Regions from separate parts of the Agromyces zhanjiangensis genome, predicted to be linked through region 3. Evidence: predicted binding sites of a transcription regulator. Region 3 holds the regulator's gene; each other region holds the start of a gene.

Region 1 (6,044 bases), 410 kb from region 3:
GGGCCAGGTGGATCGTCGAGTAGCCGCCGAGCGTGCCGATCTCGAGCACCCGTCGGGCCCCCGTCATGCGGGCGAGCAGCTCGAGGAGCCTGCCGGCGAGCGGGGTGACCTCGATCGCGGGGAGGCCGGCGGCGAGGGAATCACGGCGGGCGGCGGTCAGTGCGGGATCGTCGTCGAGGAGCGTCGCGGCGAGGTAGTCGTCGACGCGGCGCCAGTTGGCGAGGGTGGAGTCGGCCATGGGGTCAGCCTCGTCGGCGACGCGCAGGTCGTCAACGGGGTGCGCCTCGTCGCCGTCACGTCCGATTCCCGCCACCGATCTCCGCGCCGGCGGGTGCGCAGCGCGCGAGAATCGACGCATGCCCCGCCGCCACGCCACGCTCCGCACGTCGCTCGGCGACCTGCTGGTGGTCGCCGACGCCGACGCCGACGGGCTCGCCGGCCTGTACTTCCCGGGCCACTGGCATCCGCCCGCCGCCGACTCGCTCGGCACCGAGGTCGACGCGCGGGGCGACGAGCTCTTCAGCCGCCTCGGCGCCGAGCTCGACGAGTACCTCGCGGGACGCCGCATCCGCTTCGACCTGCCGCTGGCGCCGACGGGGGACGACTTCCAGCAGGCGGTGTGGGGGATGCTGCGCGAGATCCCGTACGGCTCGACCGTCACCTACGGCGAGCTCGCGCTCCGCCTCGGCGACCGGAACCTCGCCAGGCGCGTCGGCGGGGCCGTCGGGCGGAATCCGATCAGCATCCTCGTGCCGTGCCACCGCGTGGTCGGCGCCGACGGATCGCTCACCGGCTACGCCGGCGGGCTCGAGCGCAAGCGCCGGCTTCTCGAGCTCGAGGGCGCCGAGGTCGTCGCGCAGCGGCGTCTGTTCTGAGGGCGCCGGCGCGGCCGCACAGCCGCGAGTCGCGGTCGTCCTGGCGGGTATGCAGGATGAGCCGGGTGACCCACGGCTCGGCTCGTCCTGCGTATACGTCCCGCCCGGACCCGGTCGGTGCTCATCGATGCTCGTCGTGAGTGGCTTCACACATACGACCCGGCAGGTCGCTCGGATGTGACATCCGGTCACTGGAGCAGTGGCGCGATGAGCGCCGCAGGCACGAAGAAGGGAGGCCGATCCGACCTCCCGCTTCCAGGATATCGCCGACCCCCCGTCTTGCCACAAGGCCCCGGTCAGGGCGCAGAATGGTCCGCCTCGACCGATCGGAGCCCACGTCCGTGACCACTGCCGGAACCCGCACTGCCTTCGACCTGCCCGACCGCCTCGCCGTCAAGGCCGGCCCCGACCTGATCGCGGACGACGATGCGCACTTCGCCCGCATCGCCGAGAGCCTCGACGACGCGATCGCCGACCTCGGCGCGCGCCTCGACCGCGTGCGCCGCGCCCCGGGCCGCTCCGGCCACGCCGCGCTGGAGCGCGACCTCGAGGTGCACCGCCTCGCCGCGCGCCTGAAGACCCTCCGACGATTCAGCCTCGACCTGTGCCTCGGCCGGATCGTGCCCGCGACGGCGGGCGCGGCCGGTGCCGGCGGTGCCGAGCGCGCGGCGCGGTCCGCCGAGCCCGTGTACATCGGACGGCTCGGGCTCACCGACCGCGACGGTCGGCGCCTCCTGGTCGACTGGCGCGCGCCCGCCGCCGAGCCGTACTTCGCGGCGACCCACGCCGACCCGATGGGGGTGGCGAGCCGACGCCGCTACCGCTGGACGCGGGGCCGCGTCACCGACTACTGGGACGAGGTCTTCACGCCCGGCGTATTCGACGCCGACGCCGACGCCGACGCCGACGCCGGAGCCGGAGCTGCCGCCGTCGCCCTCGACGACCAGTCGGCGTTCATCGCGAGCCTCGGCAGCAGCCGGTCGCCGCGCATGCGCGACGTGCTGAGCACCATCCAGTCCGACCAGGACGCGATCATCCGCGCCGGCTCGGCCGGCGCGCTCGTCGTCGACGGCGGTCCGGGGACGGGCAAGACCGTCGTCGCGCTGCATCGCGCCGCCTACCTCCTCTATGAGGACCCGAGGCTCCGCGGTCATCGCGGCGGGCTGCTCGTCGTGGGTCCGCACGAGCCGTACCTCGCCTATGTCGCCGACGTGCTGCCGAGCCTCGGCGAGGAGGGTGTGCAGACCTGCACGCTCCGCGACCTGGTTCCGGATGGCGCCTCCGCCGCCGTCGAGACCGACCCGGTCTCCCTTCGGTTGAAGTCCTCGACTCGGCTCGTCGACGCCGTCGAGCGCGCGGTCCGGTACTACGAGGAGCCGCCGAGCGAGGAGCTGCTGGTCGAGACGCCGTGGTGCGACATCCGCGTCGCCGCGGGCGACTGGGCACTCGCGTTCGATGCCGCCGCTCCGGGCAGCACGCACAACGAGGCGCGCGACGAGGTGTGGGGCGACCTGCTCGACCGCCTCGTCGAGCAGGTCGACGAGCGGGACGCCCCGTCGGCGCAGGTCCGCACCTGGCTCGCCCGCAGCGCCGAGCTGCGGACCGCGTTCCGTCGGGCCTGGCCCGTGCTCGACCCGGCGGGCGTCGTCGCCGACCTGTGGTCGGTTCCCGCCTACCTCCGGTGGTGCGCCCCGTGGCTCGCGTCCGACGAGGTCGACGCGCTGCAGCGTGCCGACGCGCGCGCGTGGACGACGGCCGACCTGCCGTTCCTCGACGCCGCCCGGCTGCGGATCGGCGACCCCGAGGCATCCGCCCGCCGGCGTGCGCGCGAGGCGGCGCTCGCCCGTCGCCGTCAGCGCATGGACGACGTGGTCGACTACCTGATCGGCGCCGACGACAGCGAGCTCGGGCTCATGTCGATGCTGCGGGGTGACGACGCCGCGGTCTCGCTCGTGGACGAGGCCGAATTGCCCGCCCTCGACCGTGACGAGCTCGCCGGCCCGTTCGCCCATGTCATCGTCGACGAGGCCCAGGAGCTGACGGATGCCGAGTGGACGATGCTCCTGCGCCGCTGCCCGTCGCGCAGCCTCACGATCGTGGGCGATCGCGCGCAGGCGCGGCACGGGTTCACCGAGTCGTGGGAGGAGCGGCTCGGGCGTCTCGGCTTCCGCGACGTCGACGTCGCGCCGCTGACGATCAACTACCGCACGCCGACCGAGGTCATGGCGGAGGCGGAGCCCGTGATCCGCTCGGCGATCCCCGACGCGAACGTGCCGACCTCGGTGCGCAGCACCGGCGTGCCGGTGACCCGCGCCCGGGTCTCGGAGCTCGGGTCGATCGTCGACGGATGGCTCGCCGCGAACGCCGACGGGATCGCCGCCGTCATCGGTGAGGCCGGCGCGGTGGCCGCGACCGCGAGGCCCGTGTCCGCGGACGCGCCGTCGCGGGTGCGCTCGCTGACGCCCGAGCTCGCGAAGGGGCTCGAGTTCGACCTCGTCGTGCTCGTCGAGCCCGAGCGGTTCGGCGACGGGATCGAGGGCGCGGTCGACCGGTACGTCGCGATGACGCGTGCGACGCAGCGGCTCGTCATCCTGACCGACGGGGATGCCGTCGCTCTCTCGAGCCGAGGCGGTGCGAATGCAGGATGAGCCGCCTCATGCTCGTGCCGCGGCATCCATGACCCGGCTCATCCTGCGAACGCGGCGCACCCGACCGGATGATCGCCCTCGGCGAACGACGGGTCCAAAGTCTTAGCACTCTCCATGCCGGAGTGCTAATCTCGGATCAAGTTGAGCCAAGGTGACTCAACTCTGGATCTCTTGAGAGGAGACGCTCATGGCAATGAGCTGGGACCCGTTCCGCGACCTCGACCGTCTCGCGGCGAGCATGATCGACTCGAGCCGAGGGCCGCGCATGATGCCGATCGACCTGCACCGCGACGGCGACCACTACGTCCTGTCCGCCGACCTGCCCGGGGTCGACCCCGGCTCGATCGACATCGACGTCGACGGCCAGCTGATGACCATCCGCGCCGAGCGCACGCTGCGCAACGACGAGAACGTCCGGTGGCTCGTGCACGAGCGGCCGAGCGGATCGTTCCTGCGTCAGCTCACCCTCGGCGAGGGCATCGACACCACCGGCATCAGCGCCCACTACGACAACGGCGTACTGAGCGTCATCATCCCGGTCTCCGAGCGCGCCAAGCCGCGCAAGGTCGAGGTGCGCTCCGCGGCGGACGACGTCGTGACGCCCGAGGTCACCTCCAGCGGGAGCTGACGCGGCGCGGCCGGCGAGCTTCGCCGGGCGGGCCGGCGGGCAGGCGGGGCGGATGCTGCGGCGTCCGCCCCGCTGCGGTGCGCGCACGAGTTCGCCGAACCGCGCGCAAGGGGGCAGCGGAGAATCGGTCGAAGCCGTACGATCGGCGTACGCGCGAGCCCGCGCCACCCGACCGCCACCGAATCCCGACCCCGCGACGCCCAGCAGTTCCGCCGAGACGACGCCCCCGATCCCCTCGGAGCATCCCGTTGAGAGCCCCCGCCGATGACGAGCCCATGCCCGACTTCGGCGAGCCCCGGGACGACGCCGACGACGCTCGGGCCGGCGGCCGCCGATCGCGCGCGGACCGGGCCGCCGACGAGGGCGCCGCGGTCGAGCGCGATCGCTGGGCCATGCGCGCGAGCGCGCATCCGGGGCGTCGGCCGCGTCGCCGAGCCGCGGCCATCACGTTCGATCCCGCCGACCACCAGGACCCCGACCGGCGCCGGTACTTCCTGAGCTCGCTGCAGCCGAGCGGCGACTACGAGGCCGTCATCGTCGCGATCACCGACGGCTCGAGCCGCCGGTATTTCAGCTCGCGCGACGGCTCGCACTTCATCGAGGTCGACGAGCTCTCGTTCGAGCAGCGCCGCAAGTCCGGCTCGCGCTCGATGCTCGAGATCGGCGAGCACGAGTTGCGCGAACTCGAGGGCGCGCTCATCTTCGTCCGGCCGCTCGACGGTCGCGACCCGATCGCCGAGGTCGCCGCGGCGAAGCAGGCATCGCTCGAGGCGACGCGTCCGATGGCGATCGTGCCGGTGGCCGCGGCCGAGGCGGTGGCGGCGTCGACGGCGGATGAGGCGACGACGGATGGCGCGACCGACGACGCGACGGCGGATGACGCGTCGACGGCCGACGAGCCGAACGACGACGACGCGGCCCTCGTGCCCGCGCCGAGCGACGAGGAGGCACCGGTCGACGACCCGGTGCCGGCGGCCGAGGGCGACGAGTCGAGCGCCGCACCCGATGCGAGGGCGGATGACGTGACCGACGACGGCGCGGCCGATTCGGCGCTCGCCTGGGCGGACGAGTCGACCGCTCCCGCGGACGAGACCTCCGAACCGCAGGAGCCGGGGCCGCGTCGGTCGACCTTCGAGCCGGTTGCTCCGGGCGCTCCACCGGATCCGGAGTCGAGCGACTCCGCCGAGGCATCCGTCGTGGGGGTGTTCGACCCGATCGAGGCTCCGCCGATCCCTCCGATCGCGCCGGCACCGCGGTACGTGTCCGAGTCCGTCGAATCCGCGGAGCCAGTCGAGTCCATCGAATCCGCGGAGGCGGATCCCGGGCCGCTCCGGGCTCCGGAACCCGAACCGGCACCCGCGCCGGCCGCGGCCCGACGGACCGCACCGCTCTCCACGCTCGACGCGGTGGCGCAGGTCGCGCTCGCGAAGGGCATCGCGTTCGCCGCGCACCGCGGGCAGCTCGACAAGAGCGGTACGCCGTACATCGACCATCCGGGCCGCATCGCCGAGCGATTCGACCCCGTGACCGACCCGATCGCGGCGGCGGCCGCCTGGCTGCACGACGTGCTCGAGGACACGCCGCTCACCTCGCGCGAACTGTTCGAGGCGGGGGTGCTGCTCGAGATCGTGGGCGTCGTCGAGCTCCTGACCCGCCGGCCCGAGGTCTCGCCCGACGAGTACTACGCGCGCATCCGGCGGCATCCGGTCGCGCTTCGCGTCAAGCTCGCCGACATCGACGACAACACCGCGCCGTGGCGGCTGCGCCGGCTCGAGTTCGCCAAGCAGCAGCGCCTCGCCGAGAAGTACCGGCACGCGCGCCGAGCGCTCGGCGTGGACTGAGGGAGCTCCGGGACCTTCGCCCCGTGCGGTGCCCGCCCGCGCGCGAGTAGTG
Region 2 (6,044 bases), on a different contig from region 3:
CTTCTCCTCCAAAACGCGACGACGGCCCCGGCGTGATTCGCGTGCGCGCGTCCTTCGAACGCAATGGATGGCAGTCGCGCCCAAGACGACTATCGGCGGATAACGTGACTCTGTGCCGAACCGCGAGTCACCCCGAACCATTGCTGCCACTGTTGGATTGCGCCCACCGCGCATTGCTGTGCTCTTCCGCGGCGATGACCATTGGCGTGCATGGGCGCGCCTGGCGATCCATACAGCTAGCCGCCACTGGGGCGGCGAAGGGTATGTCCTCGTTCCATATGATCCGACCGGCTCGATCGTTCCGGACATAGCGGAAGCGGTCGCGAAGTTCGACCCCGACTACGTGGCGCTCATGACGCACAGTCATACGACATGGAACGAGGTGGCACCGGATGTAGTGACCTTCACTGCGGACTCCACCATGTCGCCGGAGATGCTTGAACGCGCGCTCGACTCGGCGCCAATGGTCGCTGATGCTGCGGGCCGGAAGGCGGCCGCCACCCTCGCCTTGAGATGCTCGACACTGGCGTACCCCGGGGCGCATCGGGGCCCGCAAATCAAGCATCTGCGACTTGGCGAGCCGCCTCGCGAGTCGTCCCTTCTTGCCGCTCCGCGCGTGGGTGTCACGCCGATGTCCTGTCTGACAGGATCAACCGAGTGGGACTCTCCGCTGGCCCTCTGGGCCGGTGCGAGAGTGGGAATTGCTGAACTTGGAGGAGGACGGCCTGTCCCTGACGAAGTTGAACTGCTCCGCTGGTGTATTGACCCAGCCGGGGCGCATCCGCCACGAGAACTTGCCTACGGCGTGGACGAGGATGTCGACTCAATTTCGACCGAACATCCACCATGGTTTCATGCGGCAAATCCCGACTTGGCGATGATTCGCGGGGGCTTCGTCGAAGACGCCGGCGCGGTCGTCATAGGCGACACCCCAGAAGACTTCTCGATGGCGATGATCTATGACAGGACGATCGGCTTCGCGATTTGGCTGACACTAGATGCGGTAGAGCTGTTATCGAACAACTGGATGCTCGCGGAGCGACTCCGCCTGCGCGCAACAGATAACGCTGTCCAGCCGTCGCTAGCCACGGTGTCGATGTCACTAGCGCCCCCTCAGCTTGAGCCGATCATCCGGTCGATCTTGGCCGCCATCGACCTACCTGAGCTCGAAGATGAATCGCCAGCTGAGGGTGATTGGCTCGAGATGCGCGAGCCGGTGGCAACGCAAGATGCACTGCTTTCGCTGATGTTGGCGAATGAAGTAGGCGAGGTAGTGAGTCTCGCAGCGAGCGAGCAGACGGGCGGGACAGTCGAACTCGCCACGGGCTTGAGCGCACCGATACCAACAGACCCGCCATTAACTGGGTTGGGGTCACCTGCGTGGCTCGTAGACGTAGCGACGCCTGAAAACCAGATGCCACGGGCACGACGGGTCGACGCGGGTTGCCTAGCGGTCGATTCCAAATTTGAGCTCCTTCGAAGTAGCCGCGCAGGAATCACATTCCATGCCGCCTCGCACGGCTTCATCCCGTCGAATACAGTCCTAAGGTCACGTCTTGCGCGGCCTCGCCTGCGGTTTCCAGGACTCGCTGACTGGATCAATGCGCGTGCTCGCGACGGGGGAATGGTCCCCCGGCTATCACGACCAGGTCAGAACTCAGCGCTCGTCGCCCAGCGACTCGGAGGACGCGATGCGATGACTGGGCTATTGGCAGGCCCGCTTCGCGCAGGCCTCCAGTACGCGGCTCAACCTGGTGGGAGTTCGCGCTCAGACTTCCCCAAAGAGGACGGTGTCGTGCTCCATGGAGTGCGAATGCTGACCTTCGATGCCTTCGCAGAATTCGCCGTTGGCGCAGGAAGGGCAGAGGTTCGGTCCATTCTAGATCAGCTTCTCGTGGGTCGTCTCATGCGACGAGGGATTGTCCTTGATTGCCCCGATTGTCACACACCTTCGTTCGTGTCAATTGATGAGCTTGGACAGGTCGTGAATTGTGCGCGGTGTGAAGCGCGTAATCAGCTGACTGCGGCCCGATGGAGATCGCCTGCAGATGAGCCAGTATGGTTCTACGATTTGCACCCCGCCCTTGGCGAGCTACTGTGCGCAAATGGAGATGTGAGTGCCCTCGTGGCGCGCGAATTCAAGGCGCGGGCAGCCCGACGCTACTTTGATGTTGAAGAGCTGGAATTTGCTTCAATGGAGACAGGCTCGACCCGGTTTGAGATCGATCTCATCGCGCTGATCGACGATGAACTGATCGTCGTTGAATCGAAGTCGAACGGCTCTCTCGGAAGCGGTAGGAAGCGTCAACGGTCTGTGATCAAGCGCTTTGAAGCTGCGGTTCTCCTGGGTGCTGACGCTGTCGCATTCGCGACAACGGGCGGGTGGTCCTCCGATACCGTGGCTCGCGTGGAGGAGATTCGGGACACATCGTTTCAGCAGGTGCGACTGTCGTGGCTCGATGGGTTGGGAAGTTGAGATCCTCACGTGTGGCGTGTGGCGTGTGGCGTGTGGCGTGTGGCGTCTGCAGCTGGCCTCGCGCCCGCTGAATAGATGATGTGACCGCGATTAGATCATGGCGGCGGCTGGATGAAGTGCTATTCGCTGTCCGAATCCGCTTCGGTCTCAGAGTCCATATCATCTGCTTCACTCATGGCGCCAAGTAAGCTGGGTTGAATCAGAACCGTGACCTCGTCACCTGCATTGAGTTGAACTTTCTCGAGGTCGAGCGCTCGCTCACTACTGACGATCAACTTGCTGGGTGCAAACATACTCTGGAGGGGATCGAAGCCCGTGTAACGGACTCGCGCAAGCGAAAAGTGTTCGTGCACCTCGTTGACCTCAAGTCGCAGATTCTCCAGTCGCACATTGCCTAGGAGCTCGTCCGTGTCCGGGTCTCGCACCTCAACGACGCGCCAAACAATTACTGCGTTACCATCTTCGACGCCATCGTGCTCGCCAGCGTTTATTGCTACGCTCCGATCGCTCAGTACCCGTGCGATCTTTGCTCTTAGTTCTCTGGCCATAGTGGTTCCTTCCCAAGGTCTGATTCCTCGCGCGGCACGATCTCGAGGTCGCTCGGAAACGCTCGCTCCCCGTGCGCTTGAGAGATCAGGCTAGAACGGTACGCCGAGGACTTCACCGACTCAACGCGAAAGACGACAATGCGATCAGCCCTGATTGCCTGGAGCTCAAGCACTGCCTTGATGTCCTTCAAGATGGCGCTACGCAGAACGTAACGGGCGTCGATTGGCGGGATGTCGCCGTTCCATTGAGCCCCTATCAGTACCGCGTGGCCATCTTCGCCACAGTCCATCTTGGTGAACACCGTCTCACTCGAATGCGCGCGGAGTTCGGCGAGCAGGCGGCGCCGTCCCTCCTCTAGGGTGTCACGATTCCAAGTTGCGATACGGCGCTCAGCATCATCAGCGCGCGCCGTGGCTCTCGCCGCAGCGACCTTCCAGCGGTCAAGGTTCGCAGCGATCCTGTCGTGATCGCGCGCCTTCTCGCGGAGGATCGTCCAACGCTGCCAAAGGCGATGGACGTAGCGAACCGCAAACACAATCGCTGCGACAGCATAGAAGACGCCAAGGGACCAGACTGCTGTCCAGTAGATGCCTTCGAGGTGGCCTTCGACGGCGTCACGGTGTCCGGCGAGGAGCCCCAAGGCAAACGCTACGAAGGATGCTGGCCACCAGATCCACGTTCGACGACGGCCCTGTCCATCGTCGGGCGCTTGCTGGTGCGTCACCCTCTAACGCTATACAGATTCATCCCCTATCCGGTGGCGGCACGCTTTGGCATCGTGGATATCCGCCGCAGGGTCATCGTGGGTCCACGACTGGGCTGCAGGCCTGTGCCACGTGTTTCTGGTCCGTTGTCGTTTGGTTCAGCGATGATCATCCAGGCGCTCACCTCGTACATCGGTTTGGCCGCGGGCCGGCTGTCCCAGTGAGTCATCCCCCGGGCGCTATCCGGCCCTGTTGCGCAATGTTGTTCCGGCACACCCCCGAGTTGAACCTCCGATACACGATTTGAGGGGTCGAAGGCTGCGCTGGTTCGAGCCGTCCACGCGAGCAGTGCGCTGACATGTGTCTTTCGCGCGGTGCCAAGTCGGCGAAGGGCGCAGCGTGGCCAGTGCGCTTCGGGACGTCTTCCGTAACCTCGGCGTCGGTGCACGCGCGTCTCGCGATGCGGTGCAGTGGTCGGCAGCAACGCGGGCGGCGAGCGTTGGATACCGAGCCGTGGGGACGGCGGGAAGAAGTGAGTCGGGATTCGGAGGCGAGCCCGGTCGTGCTCACATTCCTCCCGTTGCTCAGATCTGGCGGGAATACCGTCGAGCCGCGCGTGTTGAACTTGAGCGTACCCAACTCAAGTTCCCCCAGGAGGACCTAGGTGCCAGACGACTTCAACGAGGCCGGCTCGAGCTCGTTCGACGAGTTCCTGAGCCGCTACCTCGCGGGTGAGCAGGCCAGGCAGGCGCGGTCGATCGACCTCAGCCGGTTCCTGACCTCGCGCACCCAGAGCATCCTGCAGCGTGCCGGACGCTTCGCGCTCGAGCGCGGACAGACCGAGCTCGACGCGCTGCACATCCTGCGCGTCATCGTCGAGGACGAGTCCGTCGCGCAGGCGATCACCCGCGTGGGCGCGAGCCCCGAGCGCATCATCACGGCGACCGAGGCGCGGCTGCCCGCGGCATCCGACACCGCCGACGCGAACGCGGCGACCATCACCCCGTCGGCCAGCCGCGCGCTGTTCCACGCGTACCAGGTCGCACGCTCGAGCGGGTCGACGTACATCGACCCCGAGCACCTCTTCTTCGCGCTCGTGCTCGGGCAGGACGCCCCCGCCGGGCAGGTGCTCGCGCGCGCCGGCGTCACCGCCGAGGCGCTTGCGGCCGGCCTGGGGGAGCACGTGGCATCCGACCCGACAGCCGGCCCCGAGATGGGCGGCATGGGCGAGCAGACGGATGCCGCGGCATCCGCCACGCCCATGCTCGACAAGTTCGGCCTCGACCTCACCGAGCGCGCCGCGAACGGCGAGCTCGACCCCGTGATCGGGCGCACCGACGAGATCGAGCAGACCATCGAGATCCTCAGCCGCCGCATGAAGAACAACCCCGTGCTGATCGGCGAGGCCGGCGTCGGCAAGACCGCGATCGTCGAGGGCCTCGCCCGCGCGATCGTCGAGGAGAACGTGCCCGAGCAGCTGCTCGGCAAGCGCGTCGTCGCGCTCGACCTGCCCGCCATGCTCGCCGGCACCCGCTACCGCGGCGACTTCGAGGAGCGCCTCACCAAGACGATGGAGGAGATCGCCGAGCACAAGGGCGAGCTGATCGTCTTCGTCGACGAGGTGCACTCCGTCGTCGGCGCCGGCGGTGCCGGTGAGGGCATGGACGCGGGGAACATCCTGAAGCCCCGCCTCGCCCGCGGCGAGCTGCACCTCGTGGGCGCGACCACGCTCAAGGAGTACCGCACCATCGAGAAGGACCCCGCGCTCGAGCGCCGGTTCCAGCCGGTGAAGGTCGGCGAGCCCTCGATCGAGGACGCCGTGCTCATCATGCAGGGCCTGCGCCCCGCGTACGAGGAGCACCACGGCGTCACCTACACCGACGAGGCGCTGCGCGCCGCCGTCGAGCTCTCCGCGCGGTACCTCACCGACCGCGTGCTGCCCGACAAGGCCATCGACCTCATCGACCAGGCCGGCGCGCGCCTGCGCCTGAAGCTGGGCGTGAAGGTGGATGTCTCCGCCCTCATCGAGCGCCTCGCCGACCTGGAGGCGGACAAGAACGCGGCCGTCCGCGCCGAGCACTACGAGGAGGCGTCGCGCATCCGCGACGAGATCGAGAAGGTGCAGGAGCGGCTCGACGAGGCGACCGAAAAGGCTGCGGCGCAGGGCCGTGCCGTGGCATCGGCTGCGTCTTCGGCGGATGGCGCCGCAGCCGACTCGACCGTCATCGACGAGGCGCAGATCGCCGCCGTGATCTCGCGGGCCACCGGCATCCCGGTCAACCGGGTCACCGAGGGCGAGCGCGAGCGCCTCGCGA
Region 3 (6,044 bases):
GGCGACACCGTCACCGACGCGGTCATCACCGTCCCGGCGTACTTCAACGACGCCGAGCGCCAGGCGACGAAGGAGGCCGGCGAGATCGCGGGCCTCAACGTGCTGCGCATCATCAACGAGCCCACGGCCGCCGCGCTCGCCTACGGCCTCGACAAGGGCAAGGAGGACGAGCTCATCCTCGTCTTCGACCTCGGCGGCGGCACGTTCGACGTCTCGCTCCTCGAGGTGGGCAAGGACGACGACTTCTCGACCATCCAGGTCCGCGCGACCGCAGGCGACAACCGCCTCGGCGGCGACGACTGGGACCAGCGCATCGTCGAGCACCTCATCAAGCGCTTCAAGGACACCACGGGCGTCGACGTCTCGAAGGACAAGATCGCCCTCCAGCGCCTGAAGGAGGCGGCGGAGCAGGCCAAGAAGGAGCTCAGCTCGAGCATGAGCACGAGCATCCAGCTGCCCTACCTCTCGCTCACCGAGTCCGGCCCGGCCAACCTCGACGAGACGCTCACGCGCGCCCAGTTCGAGAACATGACGAGCGACCTGCTCGACCGCACCAAGAAGCCGTTCGAGGACGTCATCCGCGAGGCCGGCATCAAGCTCTCCGACATCGCGCACGTCGTGCTCGTCGGCGGTTCGACCCGCATGCCCGCGGTCTCCGAGCTCGTCAAGAAGGAGACCGGCAAGGAGCCCAACAAGGGCGTGAACCCCGACGAGGTCGTCGCCGTGGGCGCCGCCCTTCAGGCCGGCGTCCTCAAGGGCGAGCGCAAGGACGTGCTGCTCATCGACGTCACCCCCCTGAGCCTCGGCATCGAGACCAAGGGTGGCATCATGACCAAGCTCATCGAGCGCAACACGGCCATCCCGACCAAGCGCAGCGAGACCTTCACGACCGCCGACGACAACCAGCCGTCGGTCGCGATCCAAGTGTTCCAGGGCGAGCGCGAGTTCACCCGCGACAACAAGCCGCTCGGCACGTTCGAGCTGACCGGCATCGCGCCGGCCCCCCGCGGCATCCCGCAGATCGAGGTCACCTTCGACATCGACGCGAACGGCATCGTGCACGTGTCCGCGAAGGACAAGGGCACTGGCAAGGAGCAGTCGATGACGATCTCGGGCGGCTCGGCGCTGCCCAAGGAGGACGTCGAGCGCATGGTGCGCGACGCCGAGGAGCACGCGGCCGAGGACAAGAAGCGCCGCGAGTCCGCCGAGACGCGCAACCAGGCCGAGCAGCTCGCGTACTCGGTCGAGAAGCTCATCAAGGAGAACGACGACAAGCTCCCCGCCGACGTCAAGTCGGAGGTCCAGGGCGACGTCGACGCGCTGAAGTCGGCCCTCGCGGGTGACGACGACGACGCGGTGAAGTCGGCGTTCGAGAAGCTCTCGCAGTCGCAGGGCAAGCTCGGCGAGGCGATCTACGCGCAGGGCCAGCAGGCGGATGCCGCGGCCGGCGCGAACCCCGGCGAGGACGCGACGGCGTCGGGCGCCGAGGGCGCCGAGTCCTCCGACGAGGACGTCGTCGACGCCGAGGTCATCGACGACGAGGACGAGAAGAAGTAACCATGACGGACGAGAACCAGAACCAGGACGAGCCGGTCATCCGCGACAAGCGGCGGATCGACACGGAGACGGGAGAGGTTCGCCGTCCCGAGGATGCCGAAGGGGTGGGCGGCGTGCCCGCCCCGGAGGGCGCCGAGACGGGTGCCGAGGCATCCGCTGCGGACGAGGAGGAGACCCTGACCGTCGACGACATCCTCAACGCGGCGCAGGCCGAGGTCGAGGACCCGTCGGCCGAGCACCTCGCCGACCTGAAGCGCGTCACCGCGGAGTACGCCAACTACCGCAAGCGCACCGAGGCGAACCGCGAGGTCGAGCGCGAGCGCGCGGTCGGCGCCACGGTGGCTGTGCTGCTGCCAGTGCTCGACGACCTCGATCGGGCCGAGAAGCACGGCGACCTCGAGGGCGACACCCCGTTCGCGACGATCGCGGCGAAGCTGCGGTCGTCGGTCGAGAAGCTGGGCCTCGCGAAGTTCGGCGAGGTCGGCGAGCCGTTCGACCCGCAGCGCCACGAGGCGATCTTCCAGCAGCACTCCGACGAGGTCGAGGTCGACACGGTGGCCGACGTCGTCGAGACCGGGTACCTGCTCGGCGGCACGCTGCTGCGTGCCGCGAAGGTCGTCGTCAAGACGCCCGCATAGCGGCATCCGGGCCGGTTCGCGGCATCCGTTCCAACCGGCGGATGCCGCGGGCCGGCCCTCCACGGTTCCCACTAGATTCAGCAGGAAGGAGGCGCCGATGGCCAGCCAGGATTGGTTCGACAAGGACTTCTACGCCACCCTCGGCGTCTCGAAGGACGCGAGCGACGCCGACATCAAGAAGGCGTACCGCAAGCTCGCGCGCAAGTACCACCCCGACCAGAACCCGGGGGATGCCGCGGCCGAGGCGAAGTTCAAGGAGATCAGCGAGGCGAACTCGGTGCTCTCGGATCCCGAGGAGCGCAAGGAGTACGACGCGGTCCGCGCCATGGGCGGCGGCGCGCGATTCACGGCCCCGGGCGGCGCCGGCGCGGGCGGCTTCGAGGACGTCTTCGGCGGCATGTTCGGCCAGCAGGGCGGCGGCCAGCGCTACACCTTCCGCCAGGGCGGCGGAGGCGGCGACTACGACGACCTGCTCGGCGGGCTCTTCGGCGGCGGCCGGTTCGGCCAGCCGACCGGCGGCTACCGCGGCTACGGCGGCCCGACGAAGGGCCGCGACGTGACGGCGTCGACCACGCTCGACTTCATCACCGCGACCAAGGGCGACCGCATCACCCTGCAGACCGCCGAGGGTCGCGAGATCAGCGTCAACGTGCCGGCGGGCGTCGCCGACGGCCAGAAGATCCGGCTGCGCGGCAAGGGCCATCCGTCGCCCGACGGCGGCGAGGCCGGCGACATCGTGCTCACCGTGAAGGTGCGCAAGCACCCGGTGTTCGAGCGCGACGGGCTGAACCTCCGCGTGACGGTGCCGGTGACCTTCGCCGAGGCCGCGCTCGGCGCGACCATCCAGGTCCCGACCCTCGGCGGCGACCCGGTCAAGCTGCGAGTCGCGCCCGGCACTCCGAGCGGGCGCGTGCTGCGGGTCAAGGGCCGCGGCGTCGAGACGAGGAAGGGCACGGGCGACCTGCTCGCGATCGTCCAGGTCGCGGTGCCGGCGCACCTGTCGAAGGATGCGGAGGAGAAGCTGCGCGAGTTCGCGGAGCAGCTGCCTCACGAGGACCCCCGCGAGGACCTCCTCGCCAAGGCCCGGAGCGCCTGATGCAGGTCGACGGCGAGAGCCCGCTGTTCGTCATCTCGGTCGCGGCCGAGCTGGCGGGCATGCACCCCCAGACGCTCCGCCAGTACGACCGCATGGGGTTGGTCTCGCCGAAGCGGACCGCCGGCAAGTCGCGCCGCTACTCGATGCGCGACGTCGCGCAACTGCGCGAGATCCAGCAGCTCTCGAGCGAGGGCGTGAGCCTCGAGGGCATCCGCCGCGTGCTCGGCCTCGAGAACGAGGTCAATGAGCTCCGCGGTCGCGTGCGCGAGCTCGAGCGAGCCCTGGCCGACGAGATGCTGAACCGCCCCGGGCGCCGCGTGTTCGCGGCCGGTTCCGAGGGCGAGGTCGTCACGCTGCGCACGGGAACGCGGGTTCGCCGCGAGAACGCGGTCGTCGTGTGGCGACCGCTCGAGCGCGGCTGAGGCCACGAGGCATCCGCACCCGCTCTCGCCCGCGGCACGGCGCGTGTGCGAGGCTGTGCCTAGCGCTCCGGCGGGCCGGTGCGCGACGGCGACCGGGGGGCGACGATGACGGATGACACGGGCGACGTGCAGATGCCGGCACCCACCCCGGCGCAGCTCCTCCTGCTGCTCGTTCCCGCGATCGTCATCGGCGTGCTCTGCGCGCTGGTCCTCCGCGCGCTCGAGGTCGCGGCCGGCGGACTGCAGCAGGTGCTGTGGACGGCGCTGCCCGAGTCGCTCGGCGTCGACCCCGACGGCTGGTGGATCGTCGTCGTCCTCACGGCGACCGGCTTCGCGGTGGGACTCGGCCTCCAGTTCCTGCCCGGCCACGGCGGACTCGACTCGGCGACGACCGAGCTCGTCTCGGAGCCGTTGAAGCTCCGCACCCTGCCGGGTCTCGTCATCGTCACGGGGCTCGCGCTCGCAGGCGGCGTGAGCCTCGGCCCCGAGAACCCGATCATCGCGATCAACGTCGCGCTGACGGTCGCGCTGCTCGGCCGACTCATGCCCCGCGTCGGCGCGAAGCTCGGCATGCTCATGGCCGCGGCCGGGACGATCGGCGCCCTGTTCGGCTCGCCGGTCGCCGCCGCACTGCTCTTCACGGGCACGCTCGCGGCGGTCCGCGGCGGCGGCGCGCTGTGGGACAAGCTGTTCCTCCCGCTCGCCTCCGCGGCGGCCGCCGCAGGCACCATGCACGTGCTCGGGGCGCCGCCGCTGCAGTTCACGCTGCCGACGGAGCCGACGACACCGCTGCTCCTGCTGGCCGGCATCGTCATCGCCATCGCGGGCGTCGCGATCGGGCTCGTCGGCGCGTTCGCGTTCCCGTTCGTCCACCGGGCGTTCCATGCGCTGCGGCAGCCGCTCCTCATCGCGACCGCGGGCGGTCTCGTCCTCGGGCTGCTCGGGCTCGTCGGCGGCCCGATCACGCTGTTCAAGGGCCTCGACCAGATGGGGGAGCTCTTCGAGGACCCGGACGCCTACGATGCTGGCCAGCTCGTCGTCATCGTCGCGGTGAAGCTCGTCGCGCTGCTCGTGGCGGCGAGCGCCGCGTTCCGCGGCGGTCGCATCTTCCCCGCCGCGTTCATCGGCGCGGCGCTCGGGATGCTCGCGCACGCGCTCATCCCGTCGCTGCCGATCGCGCTCTGCGTGGCCAGCGCGCTCATCGGGATCCTGCTGGTGATGGCCAAGGACGGATGGCTCGCCCTGTTCGTCGCCGCGGCCGTCGCGGGCGACCTGGCCCTCCTGCCGTGGCTCTGCGTGATCATCCTGCCCGCGTGGCTGCTGGTGTCGCGGGCGCCCGAATTCCGGATCGTGCCGACGCCGGTGCCGTCGGCCGCGCAGCCCGTGGCCGGGGCGGCGTCGGATCCCGAGCGGCCGCCGACGGCCTGAGGATCAGGCGCGCGCTTCGGGACCGGCGGGTACGGGGGCGATCTCCCCGAGCAGCCGCTCCACCCGGGCGCGGGTCTCGTCGCGCACGCGGCCGGCGGTGCAGGACCGACTGCGGGTCGTCGAGGGCGAGCTGGCCCTCGCCCGTGCTCATGCGCGCGCCGCGTCGGGGAGGATCTCGCCGAGGAGTTCCTCGACGCGACGGCGGATCTCGTCGCGGATGGGGCGGACGGCCTCGATGCCCTGGCCGGCCGGGTCGTCGAGCTCCCAGTCCTCGTAGCGCTTGCCGGGGAAGATCGGGCACGCGTCGCCGCAGCCCATCGTGATGACGACGTCGGATTCGCGGACGGCCTCGGTCGTGAGCACCTTCGGCGTGTTGCCGGCGATGTCGATGCCCTCCTCGGCCATCGCCTGCACGGCGACCGGGTTGATCTGGTCCTTCGGGGCGGATCCGGCCGAGAGCACCTCGACGCGGTCGCCGCCGAGTTCGCGCAGGTAGCCCGCGGCCATCTGCGAGCGGCCGGCGTTGTGGACGCAGACGAACAGGACGGTGGGCGTGTCGGACATCGGGACCTCGTTTCGCTCGGAACGATCAAAGCATAGATCGGGATCTATGCATTGTCGAGCGGATGCCGCGGGCCCGCGTCGCCCGCGTCGCCCCGCGCGAGATCATCGCCGCCGGCGGTCGCGCCGCCGCGGCATCCGCCGTCAGGCCAGGCTCGCGATGAGCTCGCGCACCCGCCGGTCGATGTCGTCGCGGATGCGTCGCACCTCGACGAGGGGTCGCCCTACCGGATCGTCGAGCTCCCAGTCCTCGTAGCGCGTGTCGGGGTAGACGGGGCACGCATCGCCGCAGCCCATCGTGATCACGACGTCCGCGGCCCGGACGACCTCGTCCGTGAGCGG

Evidence for each region. The regulator HspR, encoded in region 3, represses chaperone genes until heat shock. The targets are predictions, from matches to a motif close to AAGTTGAGTCNNNNNGACTCAACTT.
Region 1: ABME02_RS08605 (Hsp20/alpha crystallin family protein) is a predicted target of HspR. The motif match lies at 3,662-3,686, and genes of this name have one in related genera.
Region 2: ABME02_RS01635 (ATP-dependent Clp protease ATP-binding subunit) is a predicted target of HspR. The motif match lies at 4,352-4,376, and genes of this name have one in related genera.

Annotation. Positions count from the first base shown of each region.
Region 1 covers NZ_JBEPKB010000003.1:484,636-490,679, forward strand. Annotated here, with positions in the region: gene ABME02_RS08590 (O-methyltransferase) at 1-238, opposite strand, end outside; gene ABME02_RS08595 (methylated-DNA--[protein]-cysteine S-methyltransferase) at 357-875, shown strand; gene helR (RNA polymerase recycling motor ATPase HelR) at 1,217-3,523, shown strand; gene ABME02_RS08605 (Hsp20/alpha crystallin family protein) at 3,711-4,151, shown strand; gene ABME02_RS08610 (prolipoprotein diacylglyceryl transferase) at 4,400-5,992, shown strand.
Region 2 covers NZ_JBEPKB010000001.1:342,609-348,652, reverse strand. Annotated here, with positions in the region: gene ABME02_RS01650 (hypothetical protein) at 806-2,476, shown strand; gene ABME02_RS01645 (FlgT C-terminal domain-containing protein) at 2,596-3,024, opposite strand; gene ABME02_RS01640 (hypothetical protein) at 3,009-3,749, opposite strand; gene ABME02_RS01635 (ATP-dependent Clp protease ATP-binding subunit) at 4,394-6,044, shown strand, end outside.
Region 3 covers NZ_JBEPKB010000003.1:70,642-76,685, forward strand. Annotated here, with positions in the region: gene dnaK (molecular chaperone DnaK) at 1-1,557, shown strand, start outside; gene ABME02_RS06580 (nucleotide exchange factor GrpE) at 1,560-2,195, shown strand; gene ABME02_RS06585 (DnaJ C-terminal domain-containing protein) at 2,293-3,291, shown strand; gene ABME02_RS06590 (heat shock protein transcriptional repressor HspR) at 3,291-3,713, shown strand; gene ABME02_RS06595 (ion channel protein) at 3,819-5,141, shown strand; gene ABME02_RS06600 (arsenate reductase ArsC) at 5,289-5,705, opposite strand; gene ABME02_RS06605 (metalloregulator ArsR/SmtB family transcription factor) at 5,847-6,044, opposite strand, start outside.